3 regions of the Desulfobacter sp. genome follow, and region 2 is predicted to be linked to each of the others. Evidence: predicted binding sites of a transcription regulator. Region 2 holds the regulator's gene; each other region holds the start of a gene.

Region 1 (6,029 bases), on a different contig from region 2:
CCTTTTTTACGCAAAAAATTTAATACTTTATTACCATTTTCAGCCAACTGGGTATATGTATACTGCTCTTGTTCATCTGTATGCAGGTCTGCCCAGATAAGCGCCAACTGGTCCGGGCGCTCTTTGACGTGTATATCTTCAAAAATTTCCTGGGCCCAGTTAAAGGTTTGGGGTAATTCGGCTGAATTCAGTCTTTTAAAAAACGTTTGTGCTTTGATTTCACGTTGGGCCATATCCTGGATCCCATTGAGTTCCATCACCTCTCTATAAAAGTGTTTCAACGTCATTGGTTCCCTCCCGGTTAAATGGATTGATTACACTTCCTGTTTTCAGGCCGCTCCTGCCTTGCCCTGAAAGGCAGAACCCGCAAGAAAAGTATATTATTTAGAAAACTGTCATTTATACCAGGCCGGCAGTTTTCTACCAATCGGTTTAAGACTTAATTTTTATGTCAGTGATAAGCGTGGTACGTTGTAGGTTGATATAGTGAGTATATGTAAGCTAATAAACCTATATATGGATGGGCGTTGACTTAGTTTATTCATTGCTCTTATCCTGGAAATTAAATTGTGAATATAAGGGCCATGAAGCCACTATCCATACCTGTATCGGGGTACATTTATGTGTCTTTTTTTGAGACAGATAAACCATGGCCGCGTGTTCACACCCGCCTGTACCTTTTTTAAATCGTTTGGAACACGCATGGGCAAGGTGTTTGATGTAATTTAACGCAATTCTTTTCTGATTCACTGAAAAAACCGTCAGGCCTGTGCTTTTGGAATGAATTTTGTTAATGAAAAACAGATTAGAGTTTTCAATGGATGATATGATTGAGTTACACTAAATAAAATATGGAGTAAAATCATTGACACCGCAAATTGAAACCGCCGGTAATTCGGAAAAATTTGATTCCATTGTCATCAACGAAGTACAGCTGCTCCTGGCGGAAAAGCGAACATCCCTGGCTGTTATGAGAACCGGGATAGCTGTGCTGGCACTGCCCTTGTCCGTGGTCGGGCTTTTGATCGCAACCTCAAAATATTATAATATTTTCAACGTATTGCACCTGGTTATCCCCTTTGTTATTCTCAATCTTGGATTGATTGTCCTGGGCTGCTATCTGATTACCCGGGCCGTTATAAAAATGCACAGCTATGACAAACACATCCATGAACTGAAGGTCAAATTCAGTGCTTTGGGGCAGTTCATACAATAAAGGCCAACAGCCCGGCATAACCCGATCTGGCATAATTTGTGCTTTTCTGGTAATTAAATCAGGCGCCAAGATGTTTTAAAAGGCGGGCTGAAACAGCAATAAACACTTGAAAGAGAACAACTATGAAACCCTACGGCAGAAAGACAAAAAAACAGGTGGGCGAAATCCTTGCCCTTGGCAGCCGCAGCCAGGCCCTGGCCAGGCTGGGGCAGATTCCGGATGCCCAGCTCACCGGACATCTGTTCTCTTATTTTTACAACAAGGACGAGCTGATCAAATTTCGCAGCGTGACCGCCATGGGATATCTTGCCGCAAGGATTGCGGATAATTGCCTGGAAAACGCCAGGGTCATTTTGAGACGGATCATGTGGAACTTGAACGACGAATCCGGCGGCATTGGCTGGGGGTCACCCGAGGCCATGGGAGAGATTTTAAGCAAAAGCCCGGCTCTGGCCCGGGAATTTAAAAGCATCCTTTTTTCCTACCTGGATCACAAAGGCAACCACATTGAACATGACATGCTCCAGCGCGGGGTTTTGTGGGGCATTGGCACATATCTTGGCGCAGCACCCGGGGATATGACAGATATCACCAGGGAACAGCTCCAGGCCCATCTGGATTCTAAAGATCCGGTAAAGCGTGGATATGCTGTCAGGGCGCTGTCCAATGCCGATGTCTTTGAATGTATGGTGCTGCCTGATTTTATCCAGGCAGACAGAACCTCCATTGATGTTTACACAGGGTGGGATTTTACGGCTGTCCAGATATCGGATATGGTGCTTGCCTGCACCCCTGAACAGATACGGGTCTGAAATGAATCATTACCAATTTTACTTGCCCTGGTGTGAAACGGTTAAAGAGAATTTGCCATGCTGAAAAAAAAATGTGACATAAACATCGTGCGCACCATTGAGCTGGCCCATAAAATGATAGCGCTGGCGCAGACCGGATATGAACACCATGAAGACCCCGGCTGCGGCGTGCTTTATGGAATTTTGCTGGATACAGGGTACAAGATTCTTGACCTGGCTGAAAAAGAGAAACAGGCGCATATTTTAAAGGGCTGGTGGCTGAAATCCATTGACATGAATCCATTGATAAAGGAAGACTTTGATGCGCGTACAAAAAAAACCGGTGATTGATCTTGGCTGCTGCATTGAATGCGGGGTCTGCATTGATCTGGCCCCCCACGCCTTTGAAATCAAAGATGCAGGTTATGTGGATATACGGCCCCTTGACAGGTATGAGGATGACCAAGATATCCTTGAAGCTGTGAAAAACTGCCCCAGAGACTGTATTTCCTGGGAGTAATGTTCTGGCGCAATTCCCTTTTCAGCCTTACAGTCCGGACATTCATTCAGCACCCATTATTTTTTTCTTTTTACAGATGCAAAAAAACATTGCACCTGATACACAAATGTGCCATTTAAGAGACCGGTTCAAGAACAGCTTGGTATTTAATACTGAAAGCGGGTTGCCGGGAAATCAAAAAATGGAAAAATTTACACACTCTCTGCTGGATCTGCACAATCTCAACCTCGTGGTGGACAATCTTAAACTTGGCGTCATGGCACATACCACAGAACGTATGATCACTGTTTTTAATAAGGAAGCAGAAAAAATTACCGGATATAGTAAAAAAGAGATCCTGGGTAAAGACTGCCACGATGTGTTCCAGGCTCCGTTCTGTGGTTCCAAATGTTCCTTTTGCAAGGACTCCCCGAAGCTTTCCGGCGGAACCAAGGAGTATCCGGTTACCATCGTCACTAAAACAGGGGACACCCGGCATCTGGAAATGACTGTTTCCTGCATTCTGGATCATGCAGGGGAAATCCGGGGGGTTGTGGCCTCGTTCCGGGATATGACCGATTCCATACGTCTGTCCCTGAAAGCTGAAGATCTTTCCAATTTTGCAGGCATCATCGGCAAGGATAAAGCCATGCAGGACATTTTCCGGCAGATTCGGGATGTGGCCTTGTATAACTATCCGGTTCACGTATCCGGTGAGACCGGTACCGGCAAGGAACGGGTGGCCTATGCGATTCATGACATTTCGTCCTACGGCAACGGCAGTTTTGTACCGGTGAACTGCGGGGCCATCCCCGAAGGCATTGTGGAAAGTGAGCTGTTCGGTCATGTCAAAGGCGCATTCTCAGGGGCGGTCAGGGAACGTAAAGGCCGGTTTGAACTGGCCCATAAAGGCACCCTGTTCCTGGACGAAGTCGCGGATCTGCCGTTGAGAACCCAGGTCAAACTGTTACGGTTCCTCCAGGAGGGATCATTTGAAAAAGTAGGCGGAGAAAAAAAGATCAGCGTGGATATCCGAATTATCTCCGCCACCAACAAGGATCTGGCAGAAGAGGTCCGGGCCGACCGGTTCAGGGAAGACCTTTACTACCGGCTCAACGTCATTCCCCTCCACCTGCCGCCCCTGCGGGAAAGAAAAAACGATATCCCGCTTTTAGCCGATCACTTCCTGCGGGAGGCGGAAAAAGAAAACAAAAAGCCCGTACCGGAACTGGCCCCTGACACCATTCGGGAGATGATGGACTACCACTGGCCCGGTAATGTCAGGGAATTAAAAAATGTGATCCAGTTTTCCGTGGTCCGGTCCCGGGGCAGTGTTATCCTTCCTACGGATCTTCCCTTTGCATCCACCAGGCATCCCCTGCGGCCTGTCTTGTTAACTGAGCCCCCAGCGCCTGGGGTACAGTTTGCCCGGGGAAAGCTCAATCAGGAAAATGTTCAATCCGCCCTGGTCAAAACCGGAGGCAACAAATCCAAAGCGGCCCGGGTGTTGGGTGTGGGAAGGGCAACCCTGTACCGCTTTTTAAGCGAGCATCCGGAGATCAAAGCCTTTTCAGATGCCTTCTAACAAGGAGGGTGAATATATGGTAAATATTTTGGAGCGGTTCCGGTTCAAGACCCTGCTCAGATTCCTAGGGCCTGGATTCCTTGTAACAGTAGGATTTATTGATCCGGGTAACTGGGCCACCAATATCGAGGGCGGCTCAAGGTTCGGGTATTCACTGCTGTGGGTGATCACTTTGAGTACCATGATGCTCATTGTGATTCAGAACATGGCGGCAAAACTTGGAATCGCTACAGGCAAATCCCTGGCTGTTAATATCAGGGACCGCTTTTCAAGGCCGGTTTCGGCCATGCTGGGCCTGACCATTGTGCTTGCCTGCGTTGCCACGGATGTGGCCGAACTTCTGGGGGGTGCCATCGGGTTCAATCTGCTTTTCGGCATGCCCCTCTGGGTAGGCGCACTTGTGACCGTAGGCCTTGAGACTTTTTTAATTGTCAGCCAGCGTTACCACCGGCTTGAAATGATTGTCATGGGATTTCTGGCCATCATTGCCCTTTGCTATCTGATTGAAATTTACATTGTTAAACCAGACTGGTCCGCAGCCCTTCCGGCCATGGTGGTCCCCCGTCTGAACCGGGAAAGTATCTACGTTGCTATGGCTATTTTAGGCGCTGTGGTGATGCCCCATAATATTTTTTTGCATTCCAACGTCATTCATTCCCGTGAATGGGGTATTTCGGAAGACGAAAAAATGTCCCAGCTCAATTACGAGAAAGCCGATACTCTGGCGGCCATGATCATGGGATGGGTGGTTAATTCGGCCATGATCATTGTGGCGGCAGCCGTGTTTGCAAAAAATCAGGCTTCGGTCACAAGTATTGAACAGGCATCTGCTACGCTGACCCCCCTGGCAGGACCTTTGGCTGGATTCCTTTTTGCCGTTGCCCTGGTCTTTGCCGGGGTAGGATCCTCCGTGACATCGTCCATGGCTGAGGTCAATGTCATCACAGGCTTTCTGGGAAAGCCCGAGGATCCCAGAACCCTTTTATACCGGTTTTCCGTATTTGCCACGGCTATACCGTCTTTTTTAATCATTGTCCTGTCCATGGATACCTATAAGATTTTGATTTTCAGCCAGGTGGTCTTAAGTCTCCAGCTGCCGTTTACCCTGATTCCGCTTTTGATGCTGTGCCGGGATAAAAAACGCATGGGCAGATTTGCCTCGGGACCGGCCGAATTTGCAGCAGCCATTGTGATTTCGGCCATTGTCATTGTTTTAAATATTTACCTGCTTTATACCACGGTCACAGGAGCCTGATATCATGCAACTATATAAAAACATACTGGTGACCATGGACTGTTCACCGGTGGATGACCGGATCCTTGAACATGTGGCCCAACTTGCCCTCCAAAACCGGTCCAAGGTCTTTTTGCTGCACGTGGTTCATTCCCATACACTGGATGAGCACCGGGCATTGACCCGGAATGCAGACATTTTGTTGGCACAAGGATGCCAGAAACTCGTTGACCAGGGCATTGACGCCGAAGTGGTGCAGCGCAGCGGCGAACCGGATGAACAGATTCTCGAAGAAATTCAGAACGGAGACTACGACCTTGTGGCCATGGCCACCCACGGCCATTCAACCCTTGGTCAGATCCTGTTCGGCAGTATATCAAAGACCCTTAAGCAAAAAATCAGCATTCCGCTGCTGCTGCTGGGTCCTGAATAGAACCTTTCGGAAAAGAGTCAGCCCATGGGATGTCTCTTCCGGATCAGAAATTGGGCCAGCGCCAGCCAGCCCGAACCACCGCCACGATTAGAACCGGTCAATCCAGTGAATAAAGCGATCCATGTATTTGGTGAGAAAGACTTGGGTGTTTTCTGCAATCACCTGACCCGAATCATCCAATGCTTCAATAATGTTTCCCACATAGGCTTCGGGGTGCTGCATGGTGTAAACATTTAAACAAGAGAGTACCTGTCTCAGGTGGTGGCTGGCG
Region 2 (6,029 bases):
ATGACTGGAGAAACGCCCATCTCTTCTAGCGCAGAGACGCCTGAAACAAATGTTTGTATAAAGGTTTTTGACCGCATATCCATCACAAAGGCTGCACCCTTGACCTTGGCACTCTCCCCCAGCGGCAGTTCGAGCACCTTGGGCACAAGTTCCATGGGCATGTTGTCAATGCAGTAAAAGGCTGCATCTTCAAATGCCTGGGCAACGGTTGTCTTCCCGGAACCTGAAATCCCTGTGATGATATAAACCTTAAGATTTTCCATGGTTAAAAGTCTTCGTCATTCTCCAGAATGATCTGATGAATCTGTTCTGCTGAACCTGCCGATAACAGGCGTTCTTTAAACTGATTCATTTTCAGCAGCTTGGAAATCTGGGCAAGAACCTTTAAGTGCCCCCCTGTGGAATGCTCAGGTGTTAAAAGCAGGAAGAAAAGATGGACCGGCCGGTTATCCAGAGAATCAAAATCAACGCCTTTGATGCTGCGCCCAAATCCCACAGCAATGGATTTTACTGTATCCAGCTTGCCGTGGGGAATGGCGATGCCGCCGCCGATGCCTGTGGATCCTAAGTTTTCCCGTTCCATCAGGACTGCCGCAACATCCTGGGCCTGGGTTCCGGCCACCGGTGCAACAGCGCCAGACAGTTCTTTTATAACCTCTGGTTTGTTTTTGGCTTCCATCTCTGCGATAATGGCGTCCAGCTTTAGAATGTCACTGATTTTCATGGGTTTCGACTATCCTTGGGGGGCGATCAGTCCCAGTTTTCCGTTATTATGTTTATAAATCACATTGACCTGCTCTGTGCGGGCATTAATAAACGCATAAAAAGATTTTTTGCCCGATTCCAGCTCTATCACCGCATCCTCAATGTCCATGGGTTTTGTATCAAGGAGTTCTTCGACGATGTCACTCGTGTTCCCGGGCTGCGGTTCATCAATACTGAACTCCCGGGTATCTGCCAGGCTTGACTTATTGCCTGACATGTGTTTTTTGATTTTTTCCTTATGTTTTGTGATCTGGCTTTTGACTTTATCCGCCAGGATGTCAATGGTGGCATACATGCTTTCGGATTCTTCCTTTGCATGGATGTTAAGCGCCCCGCTGGTCAGGGTGATTTCGGCAATATGTCTTATTTTTTCAACGCTCAGGACCACACTGGCCTCGGCCGGGCCGTCCAGCATTTTGTCAAACCGTTTAAGCTTTTTATTTACATAGGATTTCAGGGAATCGGATGCCTCTATTTTTTTGAACGTGATAGTGACCTGCATAAATTACTCCCTTTATAATTGTTTGCGTTTGTTGGATGGCAGAATATTGAGCACTTTTCTGTATTTTGCCACGGTGCGCCGGGCAATCTGAATGTCTGATTCCTTCAGAATTTCGGCGATTTTATCATCACTCAGGGGCGTGTTGGAATCTTCGTTGTCAATGAGTTGTCTTATTCTCTCCTTGACGCTGGCCGATGCCATGTTAGGCCCGTCAACCCGTTCTATGGAGCTGTTGAAAAAATATTTCAGTTCAAACAGCCCCTGGGGGGTGTATGCATATTTGTTGCTGGTGACCCGGCTGATCGTGGATTCATGCATCTCAATATCTTCGGCAATGTCTTTTAAAATCAAAGGCCGCAGATAGGCAATGCCCTTTTCAAAAAATTCCCTTTGAAATTTTATGATGCTTTCCATGACCAGGTAAATGGTTTTCTGGCGTTGATGAATGGATTTTATCAGCCAGGAGGCGGACTGCATCTTTTCATTGAGATAGGTCTTGGTCTCCTTGGGAATCTTTTTGCCGGTGGCCACAGCGTCCCTGTAGAATCTTGAAATTCTTAATTTGGGAAGGCCGTCATCGTTCATAACAATTTTGAAATCATCCCCGACTTTGTAAACGTAAATATCCGGGGTGATGTAAGCGGATTCATCGGTGGCAAATTTCCTGCCGGGCTTGGGTTCAAGAAACTGGATGATTTTTACTGCGGCCCGCACATCCTCAACGGAAATTTTAAGGGCCTTGGCAATTTTTTTACTGTTCCTGTTTTCAAGATTTTTTAAATGATCCGTAATGATCTGGATGATGATGTCGTTTTTAATGCCAAGCTGCCGGACCTGGATGAGAAGTGTCTCGCACAGGTCCCTGGCGCACACCCCGGGGGGGTCGAAGGTCTGAAGCACAGCCAGCACCTGCTCAACGGTTTGGACGTCGGCCTGGGCTGCCTGGGCCAGTTCTTCCACATCGGCGCATAAATATCCGTCCCGGTTCAGGTTGCCGATGATGATGTTGCCGATGGCTTCCTCCTGGGCTGTAAGATCCGAAAGCATCAGCTGCCATTTCAAATGCGCTTCAAGGGTTTGTTTCTCAGACGTGAATGCCTCGTAATTGGGGGCTTCACTGTTTTCAGACTCCGTGTGCATTCTGCCGGTGGAGTTGTATTCATTGATATAATTTTCCCAATCCGTATCCGACCGAACCCGCTCTTCAATGGTGACTTCCTTGACAGGCGCATCATTTTCCGCTTCCCGGATTTCGGTTTCCTGGGCCGTGATGGATTGGTCAGAGGCATCATCAACGACGACTTCTTCAAGGGCGGGATTTTGCTCCATTTCCTGCTCGATCATTTCGGCAAGTTCAAGCCGGGACAGCTGAAGCAGTTTAATGGCCTGCTGGAGCTGGGGTGTCATGACCAGTTGCTGGGTTAGTGCAAGGCTTTGTTGTAATCCAAGTTCCATGATTAAAGTCTGAAGTTATCTCCCAGGTAAATGCGTTTCGCTATTTTGCTTGAAATAATTTTTTCCGGCGGTCCTGATTCCATAACCACACCCTGGCTCATGATATAAGCCGTGTCGCATACGCCTAATGTTTCCCTGACATTATGGTCTGAAATCAATATTCCGATGCCTTTGTCCGTAAGCTGGGATATGATCTGCTGGATGTCGATGACCGCCAGAGGATCAATGCCGGCAAAGGGTTCGTCCAGCAGAATAAATAGAGGGTCCGTTGCAAGAACCCTTGAAATTTCCAGCCTGCGCTTCTCTCCACCGGACAGGGACGCGGCTTTTTGCCCGGCCAGGGCCAGTATACCAAGCTCTTCCATCAGAGTTTCGGCTTTCTGGTTGATGTCCGTGACTTTTTTGTCAATAACCTCCAGAACAGCCGTTATATTTTCCCTGACAGTCAGTTTTTTAAATATAGAGGTTTCCTGGGGCAGGTAACCAATGCCTTTCCTGGCCCTGATATACATGGGATATTGGGTTATATCCTCCCCGTCAAGATGAACCGTGCCTTTTTCCGGCCGGATCATGCCCACGGTCATATAAAAGGTGGTGGTCTTGCCGGCACCGTTGGGTCCCAGAAGTCCGGTCACTTTGCCCTGGTTCACGGTCAGGCTGACCTGATCCACCACGGTTTTACCGCCATACGCCTTTACAAGGTTTTTCAGCACCAGTCGGCTCATCTGTTTCAAGGCTTATCCCTCAAGGCTTATCCATGGACCTGCCCTGGTCTTGGACATCGAAAAAAGCTTCGACCCTGGTTTTTTCGGCACTTTCCACAACCATCCGTTCCTGGGCCTTAAACAGGGTAATTTTTTTGCCGGTGATCCAGCTTTTTCCCGTAAGCAGGCGGGCTCGTTCCCCGGTGAGCACCAGTATCTCATTTGCGGTGTCATAATCCGCCTGGTCCGAAAATGCTTTCCGATCCCCTTCTGTATATTCCACATTCCCCGTGGCAAGAATTCGCCTGATGTTTGACTGGCCTTTCTTTTTGGTTTCCGAGGTATGGAAAAACACCTTGACCGAATCTGCTAAAAGCACGCTGTCTGCCCGGACCGCCTTGACCTTGCCCATGAATTCCACCATGGACTGGTCTTTGCTGGCGACCATTTTATCCGAAGTAATTCTCAGGTCAGCAGGTGGCTGTTTCTTATCAATGTCTTTTTTCCCCTGGGCTGCAAAGGAGATCTGTGTAGAAAGAAACAGCAGTATCAGCAATGACGCCGAAGCGATGTTATAATATGTTGGAATCCTGGCTATTTTCACTCAGTTGTCCTTCTACGTGTCCTTTTAAGATGATCAGGTCCTGGTTTAGCAGGATCTCCATGCTGTCTGCTTTTATTACGGAGTTCCCGTCATTAATTGTAACCCTTGAATCAGAGCGTATTATATGCGGTTTTTTGGTATAATGCAATGTTTCACTTGTCAGGGAGTAGTGTTGATACCGGACAATAAAATTCCCTGAAAAGGTCATGTCATGGGTTTTGGTGTCGAGCTCTCCCCGGGCTGCGGTGAGAAGGACTTGTGTGTTCTGCTTTGTGTAAAAAACAATGTCAACGTCTTTGAGCACAGCCTTGTTCCGGTCTTTGAGCAGGGTGGCACTGGATGCTTTGAGCTTCCATTCGGTGATGCCGTTTTTTTTGGAAATCTGCTCAAGGATGTTGAGTTTGAGGGCAGCTTTGTCATCCACCTCTATATTTTCAAGTTTTATGGGCCTGGTGAGCAGATGGTTGATGTAATAATGCGCACCTAACCCTGCAAGAATGAGTCCTAAAAGCAGAACCAGGGGCAGTATCAGTTTTTTTTTGCCGGCGCTGCTCATGACAGAAACCTTGAAACCGAAGTTTCCCAAAGGCCCTTGGCTTTGAGGATGGCCTCACAGGCCTGGCGGACCGCTCCTTTTCCCCCGGGCAAATCCGTAATCATATCTGCCCGGTCCTTAACTTCGTCAGGGGCGTCGGCCACCGTAAAGGCGAATCCGGCCCGGGTCATGGCCGGCAGGTCAATCAGATCATCCCCCATGAAAGCAATATGTGCGGCCCTGATTTGCGTAGTTGCGGATATGGATGCCAATGCCTTTGCCTTGTCCCTGGCCCCGTCAAAAACCAGGGTGATGCCCAGATTGTCGCAGCGGTGGCGCAGGGCGCCCGAGATTCTTGCCGTGACAATCCCGACAGGAATACCTGCTTCCATGAGCAGACGGATGCCAAGGCCGTCTTTGGCATTAAAACTTTTGATCTGCTCGCCTGTGTCCGTATAGGTAATGCTGCCGTCGGTGAGCACCCCGTCCACATCTAAAAGCAGCAGCCGGATATCTGCCAATTGTGTTGTCATAGGGCCTGTCCTGCAGCTTTCCTGATATTGACCAGATGGGTTAAAAGCGTTTCCATTTGATCCAGGGGGATGGAGTTCGGCCCGTCGCACAGGGCCTTGTCCGGATCAGGGTGGGTTTCCATGAACAGGCCGTGGGCACCGCAGGCCACGGCAGCCCTGGCAAGGGGGGCGATAAACTGTCTTTCCCCGGCCGATGCATTGCCGCTGCCGCCGGGAAGCTGCACACTGTGGGTGGCATCAAAAATTACAGGTATGCCCAATTCCCGTAAAATCTGTATGGATCTGAAATCCACCACAAGGTTATGATACCCGAAACAGGTGCCGCGTTCCGTAATGGCAATGTCCCGGTTCCCTGTGGATCTGGCTTTTTCAACAATATTCCGGCAGTCAGCCGGTGCAAGAAACTGGCCCTTTTTGATGTTCACGGGTTTGCCTGTTCTGCAGGCGGCTAAAATCAGGTCTGTCTGGCGGCATAGAAATGCCGGGATCTGGATGATATCGAGTACTTGGGCTGCTTGTGCAGCCTGGTCAGGCAGGTGGATATCAGAGATGACCGGGATGTTCAGTTCGGTTTTAATCTGTTTTAAGATGTCAAGACCGCGTTCGGGGCCAGGGCCCCTGAATGACTGGATGGAAGTGCGGTTGGCCTTGTCATAGGAGGCTTTGAAAATATAAGGAATACCTAAATCGCCGGTGACCTGTTTCAGGTGTTTTGCAATGCCAAGGCTTGTGTCTAAATCCTCTATAACACAGGGTCCGGCAATTAGAAAAAAAAGATTCGGGTTGTTCCGGGTCAGGTCAAAAAAAAAGTTTGTCATTCGGCATATCCTTAAAAACAAGAAAAAAATAATGATAGACCTAATTATTATTCGTCCGGGTAAATGTCAAGGTGGATCAGGGCAGGGGAAAATTCCTTGATAAGAAAGGCGTT
Region 3 (6,029 bases), on a different contig from region 2:
ACTGATCCCGGTATCTGGGCGGCTTTTTCATAATACTGGGTCACAAAGGCGGCCAGCACCTCATCGGGTTCCTTGAATCCCAGCTCCAAAGGGAAATAGGCTGTATTTATCAAATGCCCGGCCCTTACCTGCATCACTGTCACCACAGCCCGGTCCCGGCCCCAGGCAAGCCCAAGCACATCCCGGTCCCGGCCGTCGGTACACACCACCACCTGGCGCTCCATGATCCGCTCCACGGCAAAGATGGTATCCCGGACCTGGGCCGCCTTTTCAAAAGCCTGGATACCCGCAAATTCGGCCATCTCAAGACGCAGCTTTTGGATCACCTCCCGGGTTCGTCCCTTGAGAAACAATACCGCATCCTTGACCCTGGCCTGGTATTCCCCAGGATCCACCTCATTGCAGCACAGTCCAAGACACGCCTTGATCTGGTAATTCAGGCAGGGCCGGGACCTGTTTTTAAACTGGGCGTCCCGGCATTTTCGAAGTTTAAAAATCCGCTGGATCTGTTTTAACGTCTGATTCACACTCTTGGAGGAAGAATACGGCCCGAAATACAGGGCCTTGTCCTTTTCAATACGCCGTACCCGCTGGATGGAAGGATAGGGTTCATTCATGTCAATGCGCAGCAACGGATAGTTTTTGCCGTCTTTGAGAATGACATTATATTTAGGGGAATTTTCCTTGATCAGGTTGGATTCCAGAATAAAAGCCTCCTGGTCGGACTGGGTGACCACCAGGTGAAAATCATCTACTAGCGCCAGCAGGGCCGCTGTCTTGGGCTCGGGCTGATCCTTTCTCACAAAATATGAGGCCAGGCGCTTTTTTAAGTCCTTGGCTTTGCCCACATAAAGGATGTTTCCCTTTTTGTCCCGCATGAGATAAACCCCGGGGGCATGGGGAGCCTGGTCGTATTTTTCTTTTATTTTCTCAGGAATCATGGCTGGGTTGTCTTGATCTATGGAATCCTGGTCCGGTACCTGTAAAAAGGCACCGGACTTTTTCACTGATCAGGAGAAATCATAGCCCCTCTCGCCGTGAAGTGATTGGTCAAGTCCTGTGTATTCACTTTCTTCATCCAGTCTGAAGCCCACGGTTTTTTCCACAATAATGCACAGGATAATAGTTGCAACTCCGGCGAGCAGGATAGTCGCTCCCAACCCTTTGAGCTGTACCAACAGCTGATCGAAAACCGTCCAGGTCCGACCGGCGGCTTCACTGGCTGATGCCATCCAGGAATCGCGGATGAAAAAACTGAGCAGAAGAACGCCCAGTGCGCTGCCTACACCGTGGATTCCGAAACAGTCCAGTGTGTCATCATACCCCAGCTTTATTTTGAGCTGAAGCGCATAAAAACACGTCACAGTCGATGCCGCGCCCAAGAACAGAGCACCCAATGGCTGTACCACTGCAGCAGCCGGGGTGATCACCACCAGGCCGGCCAGTGTGCCGGACGCAAAACCAAGCGCAGATGCCTTCCGGTATATAATCCCTTCGATACACAGCCAGACCAGTGCGCCACTTGCCGCAGAAATCTGGGTCATGGTCAGGGCCCTGGCTGAATCCAGTCCGCTCTGAAGGGTGGAACCGGCATTAAAACCAAACCAGCCGACCCACAGCAAACCGGCACCGATGAGGGTCATGGTCAGATTGTTCGGAGGGGTGGAAATTTTGGGGTGACCCAGTCTCGGCCTTATATATATAGCTGCCACCAGGGCACTGATACCGGCCGACACATGAATAACCAGTCCCCCGGCCAGGTCAATCACCCCGGCTGCGCCGGAATTGAACAACCAGCCGTCCGATGCCCACACCCAATGGCACAGTGGCGCGTAAACCACCAGAAACCATAGGGAAATAAACAGGATATATCCTCGCAAATAGATCCGCTCTGCCAGAGCCCCGCTGATCAGAGCCGGCGTGATGATGGCAAATTTTCCTTGGAACATGGCAATGATATATTCAGGAATCCCGTTGGTCACGGCTTCATCAATACCTTTGAGAAAAAAGAAATCGCTGTTCCATCCGACAAATCCGCCCATAATGCTCTTTCCAAAAGTCAATGAATATCCGCAGACCACCCAGAGCACACCGATCACCGCCATGGCTACAAAGGTATGCATCATGGTTCCCAGAACATTTTTTGCCCGTACCAGGCCGCCGTAAAACATAGCCAGGCCCGGCAGCATGAGCAAAACCAGGGCCGTTGAAATCAACATCCAGCTCGTGTTGCCGCTATCAATTACCGTACCGTCTCCAGCCGCTGCGGCCAGCGGCGTTGCAAAAATTACAAAAACGAAAGGAATATGCTGCTTGTTCACCATAATCATGCTCCATTATTGTTAATTCAAAAAATTTCAAGTGAAAAAGCAATAGACATGCCATATTCTTATGGAGAATCGATTATTTATTTTAACATATCATAATAAAAAGAATTTATTTTCCCGCCAGAACAATATCGATCCGAGAGAACGCTTGGTTAGTCAGTATATTTCAAATATGTTTATAAAAATAAAAAAATAATGCTACATAATTGCAATAAAACGATTTGTTTTTATTCATAGTGGCGTTAGAGCTTCCAGGGGAATAGGAAACAAATTAAATTTTATTAAATAATTTACTCAGTATGCGGCTGTCATGTACATATGACAATTTACAGGATGGTTGGTAAAAATAAAATTTCAATAATGTAAAAATCGATAAAGCAAATGGGGGGAATTAATTCTGACACCTCTATCATGGCTGGGCTGCCTTGATCTTTTTCAGTTCCCGGATCTTGTCCCGGTATTGTGCTGCCTGCTCAAATTCCAGATTTTCTGCTGCTTGATTCATTTTTGCCTCAAGGTCATGGATCACATCTTCCAGGTTCAGCTCATCTGCGTCATAGGCTTTGAGTTCCTCATTTACAGCCGCTTCCACGGTATTGGCATTCATGTCGGCCATGGTGTAATCAAAGGCGTTGATCTTTTTGCTGATGGTGGCCGGTGTAATGCCGTGGGCCTGGTTATATGCATTCTGAATTTTGCGGCGGCGGCGGGTTTCAGCCAGGGCATGTTGCATGGAACCGGTCTCTTTTTCCGCATACATGATCACCCGGCCATAGGCATTGCGGGCGGCCCGGCCGAAAATCTGGATAAAGGAACGAAAAGAGCGTAAAAAACCCTCCTTGTCCGCATCAAGAATGGCCACCAGGGAGACTTCCGGGATATCCAGGCCTTCACGCAACAAATTGATGCCGATGAGCACATCAAACAGACCTCTTCTCAGGTCCTGGATAATATCAATGCGCTCCACCGTGCCGATGTCCGAATGCAGGTATTTTACCTTGAGCCCCAGGTCTGAATAGTAATCGGTAAGGTCCTCGGCCATGCGTTTGGTCAACGTTGTGACAAGCACACGCTCCCGGGCTTCCACCCGTTTGAGGATCTCCTGGTACAGGTCGTCAACCTGTGTTTTGGCATCCCGGATCTCCACCGGGGGATCAAGCAGGCCCGTGGGCCTGACAATCTGCTCGGCCACCCGGACACCTGCTTTTTCCAGTTCATAGTCCCCGGGGGTGGCAGAGACAAAAATGGTCCGGGGCACCCGGGCTTTAAACTCCTCGAATTTCATAGGCCGGTTGTCCACGGCAGACGGCAGGCGGAACCCATGCTTGACCAGGGTCTCCTTTCTGGAGCGGTCTGCCTTGTACATGGCCCCAAGCTGGCTGACCGAAATATGGCTTTCGTCAAAAAAAAGCAGAAAATCCTGATCCATATAATCCAGAAGCGTGGGTGGCGGCTGGCCCGGGGCCCGGCCTGTAAGATGCCGGGAATAATTTTCAATGCCGTTGCAATACCCGATCTCCTCCAGCATCTCAAGATCGTACCGGGTGCGCTCCTCCAGGCGCTGGGCCTCCACCAGCAGGTTCTGTTCATTCAGATAGGCCAGCCGCTCCTTGAGTTCGGCCACAATGCTTTGAACCGCCTGTTTCCGGGTCTTTTTATTGGTCACATAATGGGAGGCCGGATAGATGATCATCTGGTCAAAACGGTTGATTACCGTACCCTTCAAGGCATCAATCTCATTGATCTCTTCAATGGTGTCCCCGAAAAAATCAATGCGAACGGCCTTGTCTTCCTCGTAGGCCGGAAAAATCTCCAGCCGGTCCCCCCGGACCCGGAAAGTGCCCCGGTGGAAATCCACGTCATTGCGGGTGTACTGGATATCCACAAATTTGCGGATCACATCCTCCCGTGAAATCTCCATGTCCCTGTCCAGGGTCACCCGCAGATCCAGGTACTCCTCGGGCGCACCCAGACCGTAAATGCAGGAGACCGACGCCACCACGATCACATCCTTTCTGGCCAGAACGCTCCGGGTGGCCGAGTGCCGCATTTTATCAATCAGTTCATTGATGGATGAGTCCTTCTGGATATAGGTATCCGAGGACGGAATATAGGCTTCAGGCTGGTAATAATCATAATAGGAGACAAAATACTCCACGCAATTATCCGGGAACAGCATCTTGAACTCATTGTAAAGCTGGGCCGCCAGGGTCTTGTTGGGCGCAATGACCAGGCTTGGCTTTTCCACCTGGCTGATGATGTTGGCCATGGTAAAGGTCTTGCCCGACCCTGTCACCCCCAAAAGCACCTGGTATTTTTCATCATCCCTTACCCCCTGGACCAGATAACCAATGGCCTTTGGCTGATCGCCGGCCGGGCCATAGGGAGACACCAAATTAAACAGTCCCATAAATTTTTCCTGTACTTTCCTTTGTTCCGGACAGATACTTATAGTGGTTGAGTGAAAAATTATTTATACCACACCGGAGGTACAAAACCCATGGAAGAAAAAAAAGAGACCGTTGCCGTGGTAGGTGCAAGCCCCTTAAAGGACAGATATTCCAATAAGGCCCAGACCATGCTGGAAGAATATGGACACAGCCCTGTACCCGTAGCCCCCAAACACGAAGTTATTGAAGGCAAAACCGTTTATCATACGCTTTCCGACATTCCCCAGTCCATTGACACGGTGACCATGTACCTGAGCCCGGCCCGGCAGGACAAAGTTATTGACCAGATTCTGGACATCAAACCCCAACGGGTGATCTTCAATCCCGGCACGGAAAATCCCCAAGCCTATGAAAAGCTCAAATCCGCCGGAATCAAGGTTCAGGAGGCTTGTACCCTGGTTCTTCTGAAAACCGGCCAATACACGAAACCCTTTAATCCTTAATATGGATATGATATTTAGATTCATCTAATTAAATTTTTTTATGAACCCATCTGGAAAGAAGAACAAATGGAAACACAAACCGCCAAAGGGCATTTTATTGAAAATATTATCAAAGAAGATCTTGCCGGCAATAAAAACAACGGCCGCGTGGTCACACGCTTTCCGCCGGAACCCAACGGCTTTCTGCACCTTGGTCATGCCAAATCCATCTGCCTGAACTTTAAAATGGCCCAGCAGTTTAACGGGAAGTGCAACCTGCGGTTTGATGACTCCAACCCGGCCAAGGAAAAACAGATTTACATTGATTCCATCATGTCAACCGTCAAATGGCTGGGATTTGACTATCATACCCCGTTCTATGCATCAGACTACTTTGACGCCCTCCACGACTTTGCCGTTGAACTGATAAAAAAGGGCAAAGCCTATGTGTGCAGTCTGTCCGCAGAGGAGATGAAAGAATACCGGGGCACCCTCACCGAGCCGGGCAAAAACTCCCCGTACAGAGACAGAAGCGTTGGGGAAAACCTGGATCTGTTCCGGCGGATGAAAGAAGGAGAATTTGATGAAGGCGAGCACATCCTGCGGGCCAAAATCGACATGGCCTCTCCCAACATCAACATGAGGGACCCGGTGATCTACAGGGTCAAAAAAGCACCCCACCCCCGCACCGGGGACAAATGGTGCATTTATCCCATGTACGACTTCACCCACTGCATCTCCGATGCCCTGGAAGGGATCACCCACTCCCTGTGCAGCCTGGAATTTGAAGATCACCGGCCACTGTACGACTGGTTCCTGGACAATATAAC

What was found. Region 2 encodes sigma-54, which starts transcription at its own class of promoters, with help from an activator protein. Its sites were predicted from a motif close to TNTGGCACANTTTCTGCTNT; they were not measured.
Region 1: the regulator sigma-54 is predicted to act here: its motif matches at 1,242-1,261, upstream of AB7U36_RS03065 (DVU0298 family protein).
Region 3: the regulator sigma-54 is predicted to act here: its motif matches at 2,367-2,386, upstream of AB7U36_RS03790 (ammonium transporter).

The regions. Positions count from the first base shown of each region.
Region 1 covers NZ_JBFXHE010000019.1:18,216-24,244, reverse strand. The annotation lists gene AB7U36_RS03075 (AMP-binding protein) at 1-287, opposite strand, end outside; gene AB7U36_RS03070 (hypothetical protein) at 866-1,216, shown strand; gene AB7U36_RS03065 (DVU0298 family protein) at 1,339-2,028, shown strand; gene AB7U36_RS03060 (hypothetical protein) at 2,086-2,358, shown strand; gene AB7U36_RS03055 (ferredoxin) at 2,330-2,527, shown strand; gene AB7U36_RS03050 (sigma-54 interaction domain-containing protein) at 2,709-4,091, shown strand; gene AB7U36_RS03045 (Nramp family divalent metal transporter) at 4,108-5,346, shown strand; gene AB7U36_RS03040 (universal stress protein) at 5,351-5,758, shown strand; gene AB7U36_RS03035 (NADPH-dependent FMN reductase) at 5,846-6,029, opposite strand, start outside.
Region 2 covers NZ_JBFXHE010000005.1:25,292-31,320, reverse strand. The annotation lists gene rapZ (RNase adapter RapZ) at 1-263, opposite strand, end outside; gene AB7U36_RS01235 (PTS sugar transporter subunit IIA) at 266-724, opposite strand; gene hpf (ribosome hibernation-promoting factor, HPF/YfiA family) at 734-1,267, opposite strand; gene rpoN (RNA polymerase factor sigma-54) at 1,280-2,722, opposite strand; gene lptB (LPS export ABC transporter ATP-binding protein) at 2,725-3,447, opposite strand; gene AB7U36_RS01215 (LptA/OstA family protein) at 3,467-4,030, opposite strand; gene lptC (LPS export ABC transporter periplasmic protein LptC) at 3,999-4,586, opposite strand; gene AB7U36_RS01205 (KdsC family phosphatase) at 4,583-5,098, opposite strand; gene kdsA (3-deoxy-8-phosphooctulonate synthase) at 5,095-5,916, opposite strand.
Region 3 covers NZ_JBFXHE010000026.1:12,652-18,680, forward strand. The annotation lists gene uvrC (excinuclease ABC subunit UvrC) at 1-941, opposite strand, end outside; gene AB7U36_RS03790 (ammonium transporter) at 1,011-2,324, opposite strand; gene uvrB (excinuclease ABC subunit UvrB) at 2,737-4,737, opposite strand; gene AB7U36_RS03800 (CoA-binding protein) at 4,828-5,220, shown strand; gene AB7U36_RS03805 (glutamine--tRNA ligase/YqeY domain fusion protein) at 5,287-6,029, shown strand, end outside.